2 regions of the Echinicola strongylocentroti genome follow, and region 2 is predicted to be linked to the other one. Evidence: riboswitches for the same ligand, from Rfam matches in the RefSeq annotation. Region 2 holds a riboswitch; the other holds the start of a gene.
What was found. A riboswitch is a leader RNA that binds a small molecule or an ion and turns the genes downstream of it on or off. The one in region 2 is predicted to bind cobalamin.
Positions count from the first base shown of each region.

Region 1: another riboswitch for cobalamin. It lies ahead of metE (5-methyltetrahydropteroyltriglutamate--homocysteine S-methyltransferase); the one in region 2 lies ahead of DN752_RS02120 (TonB-dependent receptor plug domain-containing protein).

Region 1 covers NZ_CP030041.1:4,809,242-4,816,917, forward strand. Annotated here, with positions in the region: gene metE (5-methyltetrahydropteroyltriglutamate--homocysteine S-methyltransferase) at 1-973, opposite strand, end outside; cobalamin riboswitch at 1,182-1,378, opposite strand; gene DN752_RS18895 (aldo/keto reductase) at 1,835-2,791, shown strand; tRNA gene DN752_RS18900 (tRNA-Pro) at 2,949-3,022, shown strand; gene DN752_RS18905 (AI-2E family transporter) at 3,472-4,674, shown strand; gene DN752_RS18910 (PQQ-dependent sugar dehydrogenase) at 4,981-6,249, shown strand; gene DN752_RS18915 (acyl-CoA thioesterase) at 6,536-7,054, opposite strand; gene DN752_RS18920 (DinB family protein) at 7,160-7,675, opposite strand.
Region 2 covers NZ_CP030041.1:550,812-558,487, forward strand. Annotated here, with positions in the region: gene DN752_RS02115 (hybrid sensor histidine kinase/response regulator transcription factor) at 1-1,622, opposite strand, end outside; cobalamin riboswitch at 2,344-2,540, shown strand; gene DN752_RS02120 (TonB-dependent receptor plug domain-containing protein) at 2,724-4,631, shown strand; gene DN752_RS02125 (DUF5522 domain-containing protein) at 4,822-5,172, shown strand; gene DN752_RS02130 (bifunctional adenosylcobinamide kinase/adenosylcobinamide-phosphate guanylyltransferase) at 5,276-5,785, shown strand; gene DN752_RS02135 (Dph6-related ATP pyrophosphatase) at 5,830-6,564, shown strand; gene cobT (nicotinate-nucleotide--dimethylbenzimidazole phosphoribosyltransferase) at 6,561-7,610, shown strand; gene DN752_RS02145 (adenosylcobinamide-GDP ribazoletransferase) at 7,635-7,676, shown strand, end outside.

The sequences.
Region 1 (7,676 bases), 2.0 Mb from region 2:
AAAGGCGGTCGTCATCCTTTTTTTTCTGGGCCTTTTTGATCAGCTGAAGTGATGACTGATAGTCATTTTTCCAGATGTTTCTACCATCGACCAGTCCCAGTGACAAGGTCATATTGCCAGGGATTTTTGATAAAATTGCGTCCAGTTGTTCTGGATGGCGAACTAGGTCTACGTGAAGCCCGCACACAGGAAGGTCAGCGGCCAGTTCTAGGTTGTCCTCCAGCGCACCAAAATAAGTTGTCAATAGTGTTTTGACTCCTGGTACTTGCTTTTTGATTTCCTTATATGCCCACACAAAAGCTTCTTTTTCTTTCTGGTCAAGATCCATTGCCAAAAAAGGCTCGTCCAGCTGCACCCAATTCGCATTTAATGCTTCCAGCTTTTTTAGAATATCGATATAAACTGGTAGTAACTGTTTTAACAAATCAATACGATGAAATCCATTTTCCTTTTCCTTACCCAGTAATAAAAATGAAACCGGCCCCAGCAGTACAGGTTTGGTAAGGACACCCAAGTGTTTAGCTTCTTTAAATTCATCCAGCACTTTGGTGGAGAAAAGTTTGAAGTGTTGTTCTCTGGTGAATTCAGGGACGATATAATGATAATTGGTATCAAACCACTTGGTCATCTCCATGGCAATGATATCAAGGCCGTCCTTCTGGTAGCCTCTTGCCATCGCAAAGTAGAGGTCAAGTTCCGGTTTGTTTAGTTTTGTAAGGATCTCATGATAGCGATCAGGGATGGCTCCTACCGTAAAAGCCATATCCAATACCTGATCATAAAAGGAAAAGTCATTGGAAGGAATGAGGTCCAGTCCAGCATCTTTCTGCAGCTTCCAGTTTGTGATGCGGACTTCAGCAGCAGCTTTCTGAAGATCATTAAGCGGGATTTTTCCAGCCCAGTAAGCCTCGCAGGCTTTTTTTAATTGTCTTTTGCTACCAATTCGCGGGTAGCCAAGATTGTGCGTTAGCATAGTGTTCAACTTTTAACGTGATAAATGGTTCGTCAAAAGCCCTTAGCCAAACTTCACAATGCTTTTGGAATGGCACGGTAAGAAGGTGCTGAGAAATAGACATACTTTTCCCTTGGGCACAGTAATCCCGGAGAAGAAAGAAAAAGCGTGAATACCCGACAGTAGCTTCAAATCGCGAAAGCATTGTCACTCCCATCTGCCGGCTTAGGCAGATAGGTCAATACAGGCAGGTCTCCTGGCTCATGACATTCTTACCGTCCTTCCCATTCTGAAACTGATCAGAACAGTGGACAACAAAGGGCAAGAACTTATTTGGTCACTCACAGTTGCGCGACAGCCCGTGATTTTCACACGGTTCCCTATTATCCCCGACCTTAGTCGGCGACCTATATTGGTGATTGAAGTAAATATGAAAAGAACTTTGGCTGCAAATATAGGAATTAGAATTGGATTTGGTGTAGAAATTAAAATTGTGATGACATATTTAACCCGGATTATGCGTTAAGAATCGTAGTGAGAGCTGAAATTGCAAGAAAATCAGTTAGTTTGGAGGCATTAGCGTAGCACCGCTACGGTTATGCCGAAAACTAAAGTGAAACGGCTGATTTTGAATCAGTTTAAGGTCGCAACAGATAGGCTAATGCATATTCCGGGTTTAACCTATTCCCTGATTTTGGTAGGCCAACCAACTTATCTATGGCCAGCTACGAACCAAAATATCAGGAACCGTGAGCTCCTGACACGATCCCGAAGAATCAAATCCATTCAATCGAAGTTCACCATAGCCAAAAAAAGCAAAGTGGAATTGTATTTTTTTTGTAGATTGGAGAGGAAAATCGAATAAGAACTCAACCTGATTTTATGACATCCACTCAGATAGGTCTTGGCATGGCTGCTCTTGGCCGGCCAGAATACATTAATATTGACCCAAAAGACAAAAGGGATAAATCAGAAGAAGCCTTTTATAAGAATGCATTTGATGTGTTGGATGAAGCTTACCGGTCCGGAATCAGGTACTTTGATACCGCAGCTTCTTACGGAAAAGGGGAATCCTTTTTGTTAAAATGGCACCAAAGGAGAAAACATTCGGATGTGCTTTTTGGCTCTAAATGGGGCTATACTTATACCGCCGACTGGCAGCTTGGCTACCAAGGAAAACATGAAGTCAAAGAACATAGCTTGGAAAAGCTAAAAGAACAATGGGGTTTTTCCCAAAAACTACTTCCTGCGCTGGACATCTATCAGATCCACTCAGCCACCTTGGAGTCAGGTGTTTTGGAAAACACAGCGGTTCTCGAAGAACTCGCCAGTATCAAACGATCTACAGAGGTGAAAATTGGTCTTACTACCAGTGGACCCCAGCAAAAAGAGGTGCTCGAAGAAGCAATGCATATCGCTGTGGAAGACACTCCATTGTTTGATACCTTTCAGGTAACCTTTAATATCTTCGAACAAAGTGCTCTTTCTATGTTAGAAGATGCCAAAACCAATGGTGTGAAGATTATCATTAAAGAAGCTATGGCCAATGGTCGTGTCTTTCCAAATAAAAATTACCCGCATTATGCCCATATTTATACCTTTATCGAGCAGCTGGCCCAAAAATACCAAGTGGGGGTTGATGCCATAGCCCTGCGGTTTTGTATGGATAAAGTCAAACCCGGATATGTCCTTAGTGGAGCCAGTACAGTCCAGCAGGTAAAGGAGAACTTAAAAGCCGCTACTTTTCAGCTTACCACAGGTGAGTTGGAGCAGCTCTCCGAGATGGCAATAAACTCGGAGGATTACTGGCAAGAGCGATCACTTCTCCAGTGGAATTAGAATAGCACTGGTTTATTTTGAAATAGATAAAAAAACTATTTTATTTGCAGCACCTAAAGCGCAAAAGCACTTTGGTCAATTAGGATGATCATGACAATGGGGCATGGTTATCTAAAAAAGTGAGTGTAGCCTTTCACCATAAAGGATAGATGATAATCGGAGTGTAGCGCAGCCCGGTAGCGTACTTGCATGGGGTGCAAGGGGTCGTGGGTTCGAATCCCGCCACTCCGACAAAAACAACAGGTAAAATGACCACCAAACCCCTTCAGATCACATGATTTGAAGGGGTTTTTGGGTTCAAGCGGAAAATCTGGGGGTCTGATGGAACGCTGATGACGCAGATGATTATGATTTGCACTGATTTTTTGCTTAAGTTGGAAAAGACAAGTAGCATAAAAAAGCCCTGAAAGGGCGTAACATCCTTAACCATGGGCAACGTCCATGGTAAATATCAAGAATAATCTCATTGTTTTAGCAGCAATTACCTTCCTAGTGCTTATAAATCCACGCTAAAACCCAATACACACGAATAGCGCTTTATTCCAAAAATCAATCGGGAATAAATTTCAAGAAAGTGTGTCTAAAATTTTTTCCCCCAGAAATATTGCTTGATCCATGGTATGTGTTTTGTGATTATTAAGGCCACGTTTTAAAAAAATCACATATTGTCTTACAGAAACATGGAAAATAGAAATAGGTTTCCGCATCCGTTGTTTTATTTGTTCCCTTTATACGCTATAGGCCTTTATTTTTTGGTTTTGGGTGTTATTAATGCCTATGTGTTCCTAGCTCCTATAAGTATTGCGGCTTTAATGACCATGATCTTACTTCCTGTAGTAAGGAAGTTTGAAAATTGGAAGATTAACCGCTTCTTATCGACTTTCCTGGCCACTTGTTTAGCATTAAGCCTATACTTATCGATGTTCGTCGTTATTTCCTTGCAAGCCAACAGCATCTATGAAAATTGGGATACGGTCAGTGGGAGAGTCCAAAATACGGTACAAAAAGTACAAGAATCTATCTCGGGAATATCAGGTGTAAGTCCTGACAAGCAACTTGAGATTCTTAACATTCCCCCTTCGGCATTATCTTCTGATAGCACCAATGCCGTTAATAGTCAGAAAAGTGAAAAGGACAGTACTTCTAAAAAAGGAGAAACCAAAGAAAGTACCGCTAAACAAAATAGTGGTGTCAAAGCTGCTATTACCAATTTTCTTGACTTTGTTGGTTATTCCTTGCTTACGTTTATTTACATTTTCTTTTTCCTTTTTTATCGAACAAAAATCAGGCTGTCCATTGTCCGTTTTTTTCCAGAAAACCAAAGGGATAAAACCAATAAGATTTTAAATGGGTCATTATCCATTGCGAAGCAATACTTGGTAGGCCGGCTTATTCTGATCTTTTTTCTATGGATCATTTACAGTGTAGGAATGGCCGTTTCAGGGATTGATAGCCCTATCCTGATTAGTCTAATAGCGGCTGCGTTATCTTTGATCCCTTATGTGGGGACGGTAATTGGGTATGTTATTGCGATGATGATGGCGGTAGTGTCAGGAGGCGAAACTGGCCAATATATCGGCGTGTCCATCACTTATGGACTGGCCCAATTTGTGGAAACTTATATCCTGGAGCCTTTCGTTGTCGGGGATAAAGTAGACCTGAACCCTTTGGTGACTATCATTGTCGTAGTGCTTGGAGGGCTGGTCTGGGGAGTCGTTGGGATGGTTATTTCCATTCCCCTTTTTGGCATGTTGAAAATATTGGCCGACCAGGTTACGGTGTTGAAACCGCTAGGTTATTTCCTAGGGCAAGATGATATGGGGAGCAAGGATGATGATTTCTTAGGGGCCATCGCCAAAAAACTCAAAAGGATGTTTAAATAACTTTAGTCAGCAATTACTTTCCAAAAAGACAGGTATTGGCATAGAATCGGTACAAAACCATAATGAACCTTAAACCCGAAATATGCATTAGTCTATCTGTTTAGATCTGAAATTGCTTCAAAATCAGCCGCTTTGCTTTAGTTTTCGGTTCTATCTGGCAGCTAGCCATGGAGCCGTCCGCTGCGGGGGCGCTCACACCTCCAAACTAACTGATTTTAGTGCACTTTCAGTCCTTCTCGATAGCTACCGGGACAGGCGATAACGATTCCTAATGCATAAATCGGATTAAAACCACAAAACATCATGATGACTTTACGATGCATCTTAATTCTTTCTTTATTTTACTGTGTTTCTTGTGGCGGAAAAGTAACGAAAGAAGAAAAAGAAAAAATTTCTAAAGAAGAACCAGATACCGTACAAACGGCAGTAGGTGAACTCATTTTACCTCCCCCTTATTCTAGCGAATCTGTGACCAATGAAAGCAAAATGGTCGACTGGCCTGAAGGAGGCAAACCCGATGCTCCAGAAGGTTTTTCTGTAAGTCTATTTGCCAAAGACCTAAAGCACCCCAGAAATTCTTTTGTGGCACCTAATGGAGATGTTTTTGTCGCAGAAAGCAGTACCAAAAACAGTGCGGATCGAATTACAGTTTTTCAGGATAAGGATAATGATGGGGATTATGAGGTACAAGAAGTTTTTCTCGAAGGCCTTAACCAGCCCTACGGCATATTAGTGCTTGGCGAATACTTCTACGTCGCCAATACTGACGGATTATATCGATATCCCTACCAAGCTGGAAAGGCGAAAATGGAAGCCGAAGGGGAGAAAATAGTAGACTTGCCAGCAGGTGGCTATAATAATCATTGGACAAGAAATCTACTTGCAAGCCCAAACGGGGATAAAATTTATATTTCTGTGGGTTCAGCCAGTAATGCGGGTGAATATGGGATGGATGAAGAAAAGAGACGCGCCCGTATTCTGCAAGTAAATCTAGACGGCAGTGCTGAGATTACCTACGCCAGTGGGCTGCGAAACCCCGTGGGTATGTCAGTCAATCCTCTTACTGGGGAATTATGGACGGCAGTAAATGAACGTGACAAGCTGGGAAATGATCTCGTGCCAGATTATGTTACCAGTGTAAAAAAAGGAGGGTTTTATGGTTGGCCGTATGCGTATTATGGTCCTATTCCTGATCCGCGGATGGAGGGAGAAGCCCCGGATTTGGTCAGTAAAACATTGGTCCCCGATGTGCCTGTAGGTAGTCATACGGCTTCTCTTGGCCTGACTTTTTATACACATGACGCCTTTCCTGAAAAGTACCAAAAAGGGGCGTTTGTAGGGCAGCATGGTTCATGGAATCGCAAAGAACTTAGTGGTTATAAAGTGGTGTTTATTCCCTTTTCGGAAGGGAAGCCTTCTGGCAAACCTGTCGATTTTCTAACCGGATTTATTTCGGATGCTGATCAATCGGAAGTATACGGAAGGCCCGTAGATGTGACACTGATGCCTGACGGCGGGCTATTGGTCAATGACGACAATGGAAACAGGATTTGGCATGTAAAGGCCAATAAATGAACTGTTCAGCTTCTTAGTTACCACCTCCCCATGGTGTTACTTTCAAGTGACACCATGGGGAGAAAGGGAGACGATTGCTAAAATGTCGGTAACTATTTGACCGTATGAAATGTGGGCTGACTTGACTTTTCCCTAGAGTAATAATAGCCACATGGCATTGCTCCATTTTTTTGAGGCCATTGGGGTAGTGGAAGTACAGGTAAGAGAGGTTGTCAATGTCTGATCAGTTAGAAAAGGTCTGGCCGTATAATGTCAGCATTTTGTGCCTGTTTCTTCATCCCGGGGGTTAATCTTCTGTCTGCATTCGCTTTTTGAGCAGTTTTACCCGCTCTACAATGGCATGTTGCGTGATGTCAAAATTGTCAGAGGTAGCCTTTAGGAAATCTTTTATAGCACCTTTATGCGGCTGTATTTTACCATCTGCCAGTCCTACATACTTCAGAGTGGTCCATAGGACATTTTTCAATTCCTTTTTGCTGTCATCTGTCATATAATACTCTACGACTACGGTGTTTTCATCATGCCATAGAATACGGCTCATAATGCGAACCCATTCGCCTACCATGGCCGGTCGGACGTAGGAAATGTTATGGTTGTAAACGACCCATGCGGCCTGGTACTTTTTGATCATGTCAAACATCTCCACACCATATAGCTTAGGTACTTGGTCTTCACGGGCATTGAAATAATAATCAAAGTACTTGGCGTTGTTCAGGTGCCTCATGGGGTCACAGTCCTGAAATCGGATCAGTGACCTGCTTTCTGTTTCTTTGGGGTAGTGTTTATCTGGGTTATACTCAAACATAATTAGTTATGGGGGTATGGTTATAAAACTGTAATGATTGAAAATTATGCTGATTTTGCGTTAGCCTGCTTCATTGGTCTTCGGCTTACTCACTTTACTCTCCACTCAATATCGTTCGCGCAAAATCTGCATGTGATGCCTAAAGTGTCCCGGGATGATATGCAAGAACGAACGAACGCTCATGGTATAATCATTGGCAGTACCTGTGTAGGTGTAGGCTTCTTCGGGCAGGGACCTGAAGAAGCTCCGAATGACGTATCGTGTCAGCTCAAACTCCTCTAAGAGCTCGGCAAGGGGCCTGTCATTGAACTGAGCCGCTTTTACATAGGCTTCCTGATCCATGCCGGGAAGCTCTTGCCCGTCCTTTCTGGCGATGGCCAATGCCCTGAAGAGCATGACCTTTTCGGTGTCGTTGATATGGCCAACGACCTCCTTGAGGCTCCATTTTCCGTCTTCGTAGCCTTTGGTGGCGTCTTCCTCCGAAACTCCTTCAAAATATTTCCTCAATTCCTCTACCTGAGAAAGCAATAGCTCCTCGACATTTTCCCCACGGACTTTTGAGACATAAGTGTCGTAGAACGGGCCATATTCGTCCACTTCTGGAATAAGTTTTTCGTTCATG
Region 2 (7,676 bases):
ATCCAGAGATTTCCCGCCGTGTCCTCCTCCAAGGAAGAAATATAATCACAGTGCATAGGAAACCGACCCTCGGGTCCGATAAAATGGATAAAGCTATCCGTTTTGGGATCATAGAGGTCAAGACCGCTGCGCAAAGTGCCTGCCCAGACATTCCCTTCCCTATCCTCATATAGCTCCCATACACTTTCACCGGAGAGACTTTGTGGATCATTGGCATCAGGCTGGTAATTCCGGAACAGCTGACCATCAAAACGACTAAGTCCCTTCAAATAAGTAGCAATCCACAGCTCGCCATTTTGGTCTATCATCAGGTCCACGATAATGTCTCCGGGCAAGCTGTTTCCTTCGCCTTCTTGATGCTTGTACTCCGTATATCGCTGCTTCTTCCGGTCAAAATACAACAGGCCATTTCCATTGGTGCCAATATAAAAATTGCCCTTTTCGTCCTCCACAAAGCAGTTGATGTCATTGTAAGGAAGGGACTGTTTGGCCGTCAGCATGTGTTTGACATGGGGAAAACGGATCAATTTCTCGTTGTACAGGTTGATACCATTCTTGAAGGTGCCCACCCAGATAATACCTGAACGGTCTTTCATGAGCTCATACACACTGTTATGTGCCAGGCTGTGGGGATTTTCGGGATCATGTTGGAGGTAATTCACGGTCATGTCTTCCTTGCTGAGGACATTAATTCCGCCATGATCGGTACCGATCCAGATTTCGTTCTTTTTGTTTTCTACAATTCCCCTTACTTGGTTATTGTTCAGCTTTACCTTTTCTGAGTTGGTATGAAGGTGATGTAATCGATCAGCATAGCTGTCAAAATAAAATAGTCCTTCGCCATTTTCATACAGATAGATCCATGCATCATCATCACTATCAATAAAAATCCGGAAATCATCCGTATAGTTGACATTCGTATCTCCAAAAAGCTCGATCCGTCGCCTTACTTTTAATGAATTGGCTCCAAGGATATCCACTGCACCATTGGAATATACCAGCCAGTACTCGCCGTGGGAGTTTTCGGCAATGGCCGACACATAATTATAACTGATAGAAGAAAAATTGTCCTCTTGATGTTTGAGGTGAACAGTTTTTTGTGAACGAGGATCATATATGCTGATGCCCTGATTGGGATGTCCAAACCAATAGCGCCCTGAGTTATCTTCATATACCAAATGAACAACCGCACTTAACAGACCATACCGCTTTGCATACTGTGAAAGGGAGGTGCTGAAAGTCTCTGTGCTCGCATCATACACCTCCATGACATTGTTCCGGTTGAGCAGCCAAAGTGCTCCTTCAGGACCGGGCATGATTTTTCTGACACTGTTTTCGGATAAGGAGGTGGTGTCATTGGGACGGTTTCTGAAAACGCTAAACTCTTCTCCATCATAGCGGTTTAGCCCTGAGTTGGTCGCCATCCAGATATAGCCCAGCTCGTCTTGATGAATATCCGTAACACTGTTATTGGACAGCCCATCTTCCACCGTAATGGCACCAAATAGGTAATTGCCCTCCTGCGCATAAACACTGGAAAGTCCTGTCAGCAATAAATAAACGTACAACAAGCTTACAAAAAAACGATTCATCTGGCTATTGGGGTCATTGGGTATTGCCAATATAGTGTAAACTTTACCTCAAATCAACTAAACTGTTTCCCTGCGAAATACTAAATGCGTTTGTCCTGTTGAAAACTACTGGGCAAACGCATTTAAAAAAATGTTCTATTTGGTATTTATATTTGTCGTTCCTTTGGAATTTAGCTTTATATGTATCCGCTACATTACATGTAATCAAATTCACTACTGTTTATGCTTTATCAGACTTTCCTACTTTTTCCATTGATGAAAAAGTAGGAAAAAAATCTAGGCCATGGAGCATCCTTCAAATTAAGAGGTTGGGTTTACGAGTACGATTTCGGTTGCCTTAATTTGATTTTGTGCCAGTTGCTATGGGCTAAAACTGAGTGGATCTCACTTGTCCACTGCGCGAGCTAACTCATTTTCTTAACGCCCCCATCAACTGTCCCAAAACCGAATGCTCCAAAGGCCGAATAATGGACTCACAGTGGACACTTCGTTTCTATAAGCCTAAGTGTTGCGTTACGGATACACATAAAATTCTTGAACCGGTTTATGGACTTAAGTGCCAGCGGCACGATAAATTTTGTAACCTGCGGATTCATCCGCAGGAGCTTAAGCTCTCCTCAACCTCCCGAAGGAGTGCCAGCGGCACGGATGATAGCTATGCCTACACGAAATTTGTTTCCCTTCAAAACACTTAATGCGTTTGCCACACTTGAAAACCACCTTCCATTGCAACTTCCCCGCAAAAAACCTTATCTTTGCGCCAGTTTTTGGCACCTATTCACCTAAAAGGAGAATGGTTTAATAGGGAATCCGGTGAAAATCCGGAACTGTACCCGCAGCTGTAAGCTCCCAAAAGCAACTGGTAACCAAGCCACTGTCCGACATATCGGATGGGAAGGCGCCAGGTGTGGAGCAAGTCAGAAGACCTGCCATCAACTGCTATAATTCAGAGCTTTCGGGTGAAAGGCTATGAAACTTCAACGGATCTTATCGATGATGAGATCTTCAGAAGTTCCATGCGGGCAATGTACTTCTTCATTGCACACATGAAAATATCTTTAGCGCTGAGGATATTTTCACAGTTTTCCCAGAAAGTTCATAGTGTCCAATTATTAACGCATTAAACACGCTATGAACAAACACATTATTTCTTTTCCAAAAAAGAAAGGACTACTTCCCCTTCTTGTAGCAGGCATTTCCCTTTGGACTGCTATGGCCAATGCACAAGATGCCCAAGACCTCGATGAAGTCGTCGTGACGGGTACCAAATTTGAAATCCCGGTCGAAAAATCCGGAAAGACGATTTACAAACTCAACCAAAAGGACATTGAACGGAATGTGGGAAAAACCATCCCCGACTTGCTCAATGAGGTACCCGGTATCCAAATAGACGGAAACTACAGCTCTCCGGGGACCAATATCAGCTATTTTGTCCGTGGTGCCAGTAGTAAGAATACTCTCATCCTCATCGACGGCAATCCTATCAATGATCCCTCACTGGCAGACGCCACCTATGACCTGAGACTCCTTCCGCTGGATCAAGTGGAGTCTATCGAAGTGCTCCGTGGTGGACTGAGCACGCTTTACGGTACCGGAGCCTCCGCAGCCGTGATCAATATCAAATTAAAATCAGGAAGCAAAACCAAAAAATTCGGTGGATCTGCTGACTTCAGCGGCGGATCTTTTAATACCTACCGGGGAAACATCAGCCTAAACGGCCAAACGGAACGATTCAATTACTTGGTGTCCGGAAGCCTTTACAATTCGGAGGGCTTTTCGTCAGCCTTGGACACTACAGCCGCCGCTGCCTACGGCAAAGATGGCATCAACCGAAAAGACCTTATGGTCAAAATGGGCTATGCCTTTTCGGGTCGCTTTAAGCTGGATTTTCTTACCGCCTATGATGACATGGAGGCAGATTATGATAGTGGACCCTTTCTCGATGCAGACAACCAGCAGACCAGCAACCAGCTGCGATTTGGCCTAAACCCTACTTATCAATATGCCAACGGTAGCATCAAACTTAAAACTGTTTACAATATCAGTGAACGGGAATTTATCAGTAGCTTCCCTTCAGAATACAAAGGCAGAAACCTTCAGCTCGACCTGACCCAAGAGCACCAGATCGTCAGTGGGCTGAAAGGGCTTTGGGGAGTCAATCTCCAACAATTATCCTACGAACAACCGGGAGAACTGGCTTTTGACAATAACCAATTCACGCTGCTGGATCCTTATGCTTCTTTCTTCTATGAAGCGGCCAGTGGCTTCAATGTCCACGCGGGAGCCAGGGTAAACACCCATTCGGAATACGATGCCAAATTCATCTATAATGTCAATCCAAGTTACCTATTTGAAGTTTCTGATCAAGTGACCGCAAAGATCCTCGCATCTGTGGCTACTTCTTATGTCACGCCTACCCTCTATCAGCTCAATTCTCCCGACTACGGAAACGATGCGTTGAATCCCGAGGAATCACTCAATTATGAACAAGGAATCTCCTTTTATGTAGGCGACGAATTCACCTTTAACCTGGTGCATTTTACCCGTGACGAATCCAGCCCAATTGAGTTCGTGTCCTTGTTTGACGAGACCGGAAACTACATTGGCGGTGAATACCAAAACACTACCGATAAACGGAGAGTGGAAGGCTTCGAGGCAGATTTCACTTGGATGGTCAACCAATACTTCTCCATGTCTGCTAATTTTGCACATGTCAGTACCGACAAGCCCGAGACCTTTTACAGGGTACCAAAAAGCAAGTGGGGGCTGGTATTCAATGCAAGTCCGGCAGAAGACACCCAAGTGACCTTAAAATATAACTTTACCAGCCAAAGAACAGTCTATGACTATGGTGTGGGAGGAGCATTTGACCTGGACAGCTATGGACTGGTGGACTTATTTGTACAGCAAGCCGTCTTGGACAATAAACTGAATATTTATGGTGGAGTGAACAACCTGCTGGATGAAGACTTTACTGCCATCTATGGCTATACCACCAGAGGCAGAAACTTCAGCATCGGAGCGCGATATCAGTTTTGAGATGTGAGATTTGAGTCTTGAGATGTGAGTAGTGAGTCTTGAGACAAAAGGCCTCGTTCCCCCTTTTAGGGGCTAATCCTGATCCCTGTACTGAACGTATCGAAGGGTGAAATCAGGAAAGTATAATAAGAAAACTAGATGGATCGCCATATGGTTTATAATGTAGTAGACTAATGAAAAGGCATACACAATGAACAAAGAAAAGCGCTGCCCAAATTGCCAAATAGCTTTTGCCTGCACGACGGAATGTTGGTGCAGTGCTTTTCCTCCTATTGTACCACTGGAAGAAAACCAGGGTTGCCTGTGCCCTGACTGCCTAAAGTCCGCCATACAGGACCGCATCAGCCACTGGACAGCACACCTCGACGCCAAAAAGATCAAAACGATCCAAAAAATGGGGAAGCCCACTTCACTGATCGAAGGCATCGACTATACGGTCAATGAACAGGGGTTTTATGTGTTTTCAAGCTGGTACTTGCTCCGGCAGGGGAAGTGCTGTGGAAACGGCTGCCGAAATTGCCCTTATCCCAAAAAGACTTGATGCCTAACTATAAACCGGGATAAATTATGAATAAGAATTCACAACTTTCATGATAAATGACCATGCTGACCATTAACCCAACCAGTTAAAAACCTCCCACACCATGATCCACTACATTACAGGCGGTGAACGCTCAGGAAAAAGTAAATACGCCCAGCAGTTGGCCGAGAGGCTATCGGCATCCCCCGTTTATCTGGCCACTTCCAGAATATGGGACCAAGACTTCCAAAAACGGGTGGACAGGCACCAATCTGACCGGGATGAACGCTGGACAACCATCGAAGAGGAAAAACACCTTGGCCAAGTGGATGTTTCCGGCAAAGTAATGGTACTGGACTGCGTGACCCTTTGGCTGACCAACTGGTTTGCTGATTCAAAAAGTGACATCGAAAGCTGTCTGGACAGTTGTAAATCGGAAGTTGACCAGTTGTTTTCGACTGCCCAAAAAGGTACCTTGATCATCATATCCAATGAAATCGGAATGGGACTCCATGCCCAAACGGAAGTAGGCAGAAAATTCACCGAACTCCAAGGCTGGATCAACCAGTACATTGCCCAAAGGGCCGATAAAGCCACCTTTATGGTGTCAGGACTTCCATTAGAACTGAAGTGATGATTGGGCAATATGGGAGATACGAAAAAAAGAATAACCGCATTATGATCAAAAGCATATTCAACTGGAGTGGTGGCAAGGACAGTGCATTGGCCTTATACCATGTCATGAACGACCAGAAAATCCAAGTGGACCGCTTGATGACCACGGTGAATGACCATCATCAGCGGATTTCGATGCACGGTGTAAGAAGGGAATTGCTTCAGGCGCAGGCCAAAGCGATTGGTCTTCCCGTGGATGAGCTCCTGCTTCCTGAAATGCCCAGCATGGATACGTACAACCAGCTTATGCATAAAAAAATGGAAGCAATAAAAGGTGCCGGCATCACACACAGCATTTTTGGCGACATTTTTTTGGAGGATCTCAAAAAATACAGGGAAGACAAACTGGCAGAAGTTGGTTTAAAGGCCTTGTTTCCACTTTGGAAGAGAAACACTACTGAGCTTATCCATGAATTTTTGGGCCTGGGTTTTAAGACGGTAGTCGTCTGCGTAAAAGCCGACCTGGTACCCGAAGAATTTGCGGGAAGGGTGATAGATGAGGAATTTTTAAAGGACTTGCCCTCGACAGTAGACCCCTGTGGGGAAAATGGGGAATTCCACACCTTTGTGTATGATGGGCCGATCTTCTCGTCACCGGTACCCTTTGCCCTGGGCGAAAAAGTGATGCGAAGCTATGAAGCCCCAAAAGACAAAAAAGATGGCTGCTACTCCCCTTCCGATGAGCAGCCAAAAGAAATTGGTTTTTGTTTCCAAGACTTATTATTTACAGGAAAATGATAGCTATTAATATTTCGCCAATAGACCATTCGCTCGAAAAAGCACTCCAGCAGAAAATAGACCTTAAAACCAAACCCATCGGTGCGCTGGGCGATCTGGAAAGCCTCGCTCTCCACATTGGTTTGATCCAACAATCACTCACTCCTTCGCTAAGGAATCCACATATGCTGGTATTTGCCGGAGACCATGGGATCGCCAAAGAAAACTTGGTCAACCCCTATCCCCAGGAAGTAACCTACCAGATGGTCATGAATTTCCTCGGCGGGGGAGCAGCGATCAATGTGTTTGCCAGACAACACCACTTGGCACTAAAAGTCATCGACGCCGGTATCAACTATGATTTTGGCGATCAGCCCAACTTGGTCCATGCAAAAATCGCCAAGGGAACAGCCAATTACCTCAAGGAACCGGCCATGACAGAGGCGCAATGCTTGGATGCACTACAAAAAGGAGCCGAACTAATAGAGCAGATTGATCGAGATGACTGCAATGTAGTCGGCTTTGGCGAGATGGGCATCAGCAACACCTCTTCTGCAGCCCTCATCATGCATACCGTATGCGGTATTCCTTTGGAAGAATGCGTAGGAAAGGGCACAAGCACTAATGACGATCAACAAAAAACTAAACTTCAAACACTCAAAAAAGCACTTAATATACATAACAAAATCGATAGGGATAATGCTATTCAAATTTTGAGTACCTTTGGTGGCTTTGAAATAGCCCAGTTGTGCGGTGCTATGCTAAAAGCGGCGGAAAGAAAAATGGTCATATTAGTGGATGGATTTATCACCACCGCAGCTGTACTGATTGCCAACGAACTTCATCCCAACTTCCTTTCTTACTGTATTTTTAGCCATTGTTCGGGAGAAAGAGGCCACGCCGCTATGCTCGACTATCTCAAAGCAAAACCACTGCTCCATCTAGGCATGAGGCTCGGCGAGGGTTCTGGCGTTGCCATAGCCTATCCGATAGTAGCTTCTGCATGCGCCTTTCTTCATGAAATGGCCAGCTTCGATAGTGCAGGGGTAAGCAAGGAAAATCACTAACGACTACACCTTTTAAAGCACCTCATGAGAAAAGAACTACAGGCTTTTTTTACGGCATTGATGTTT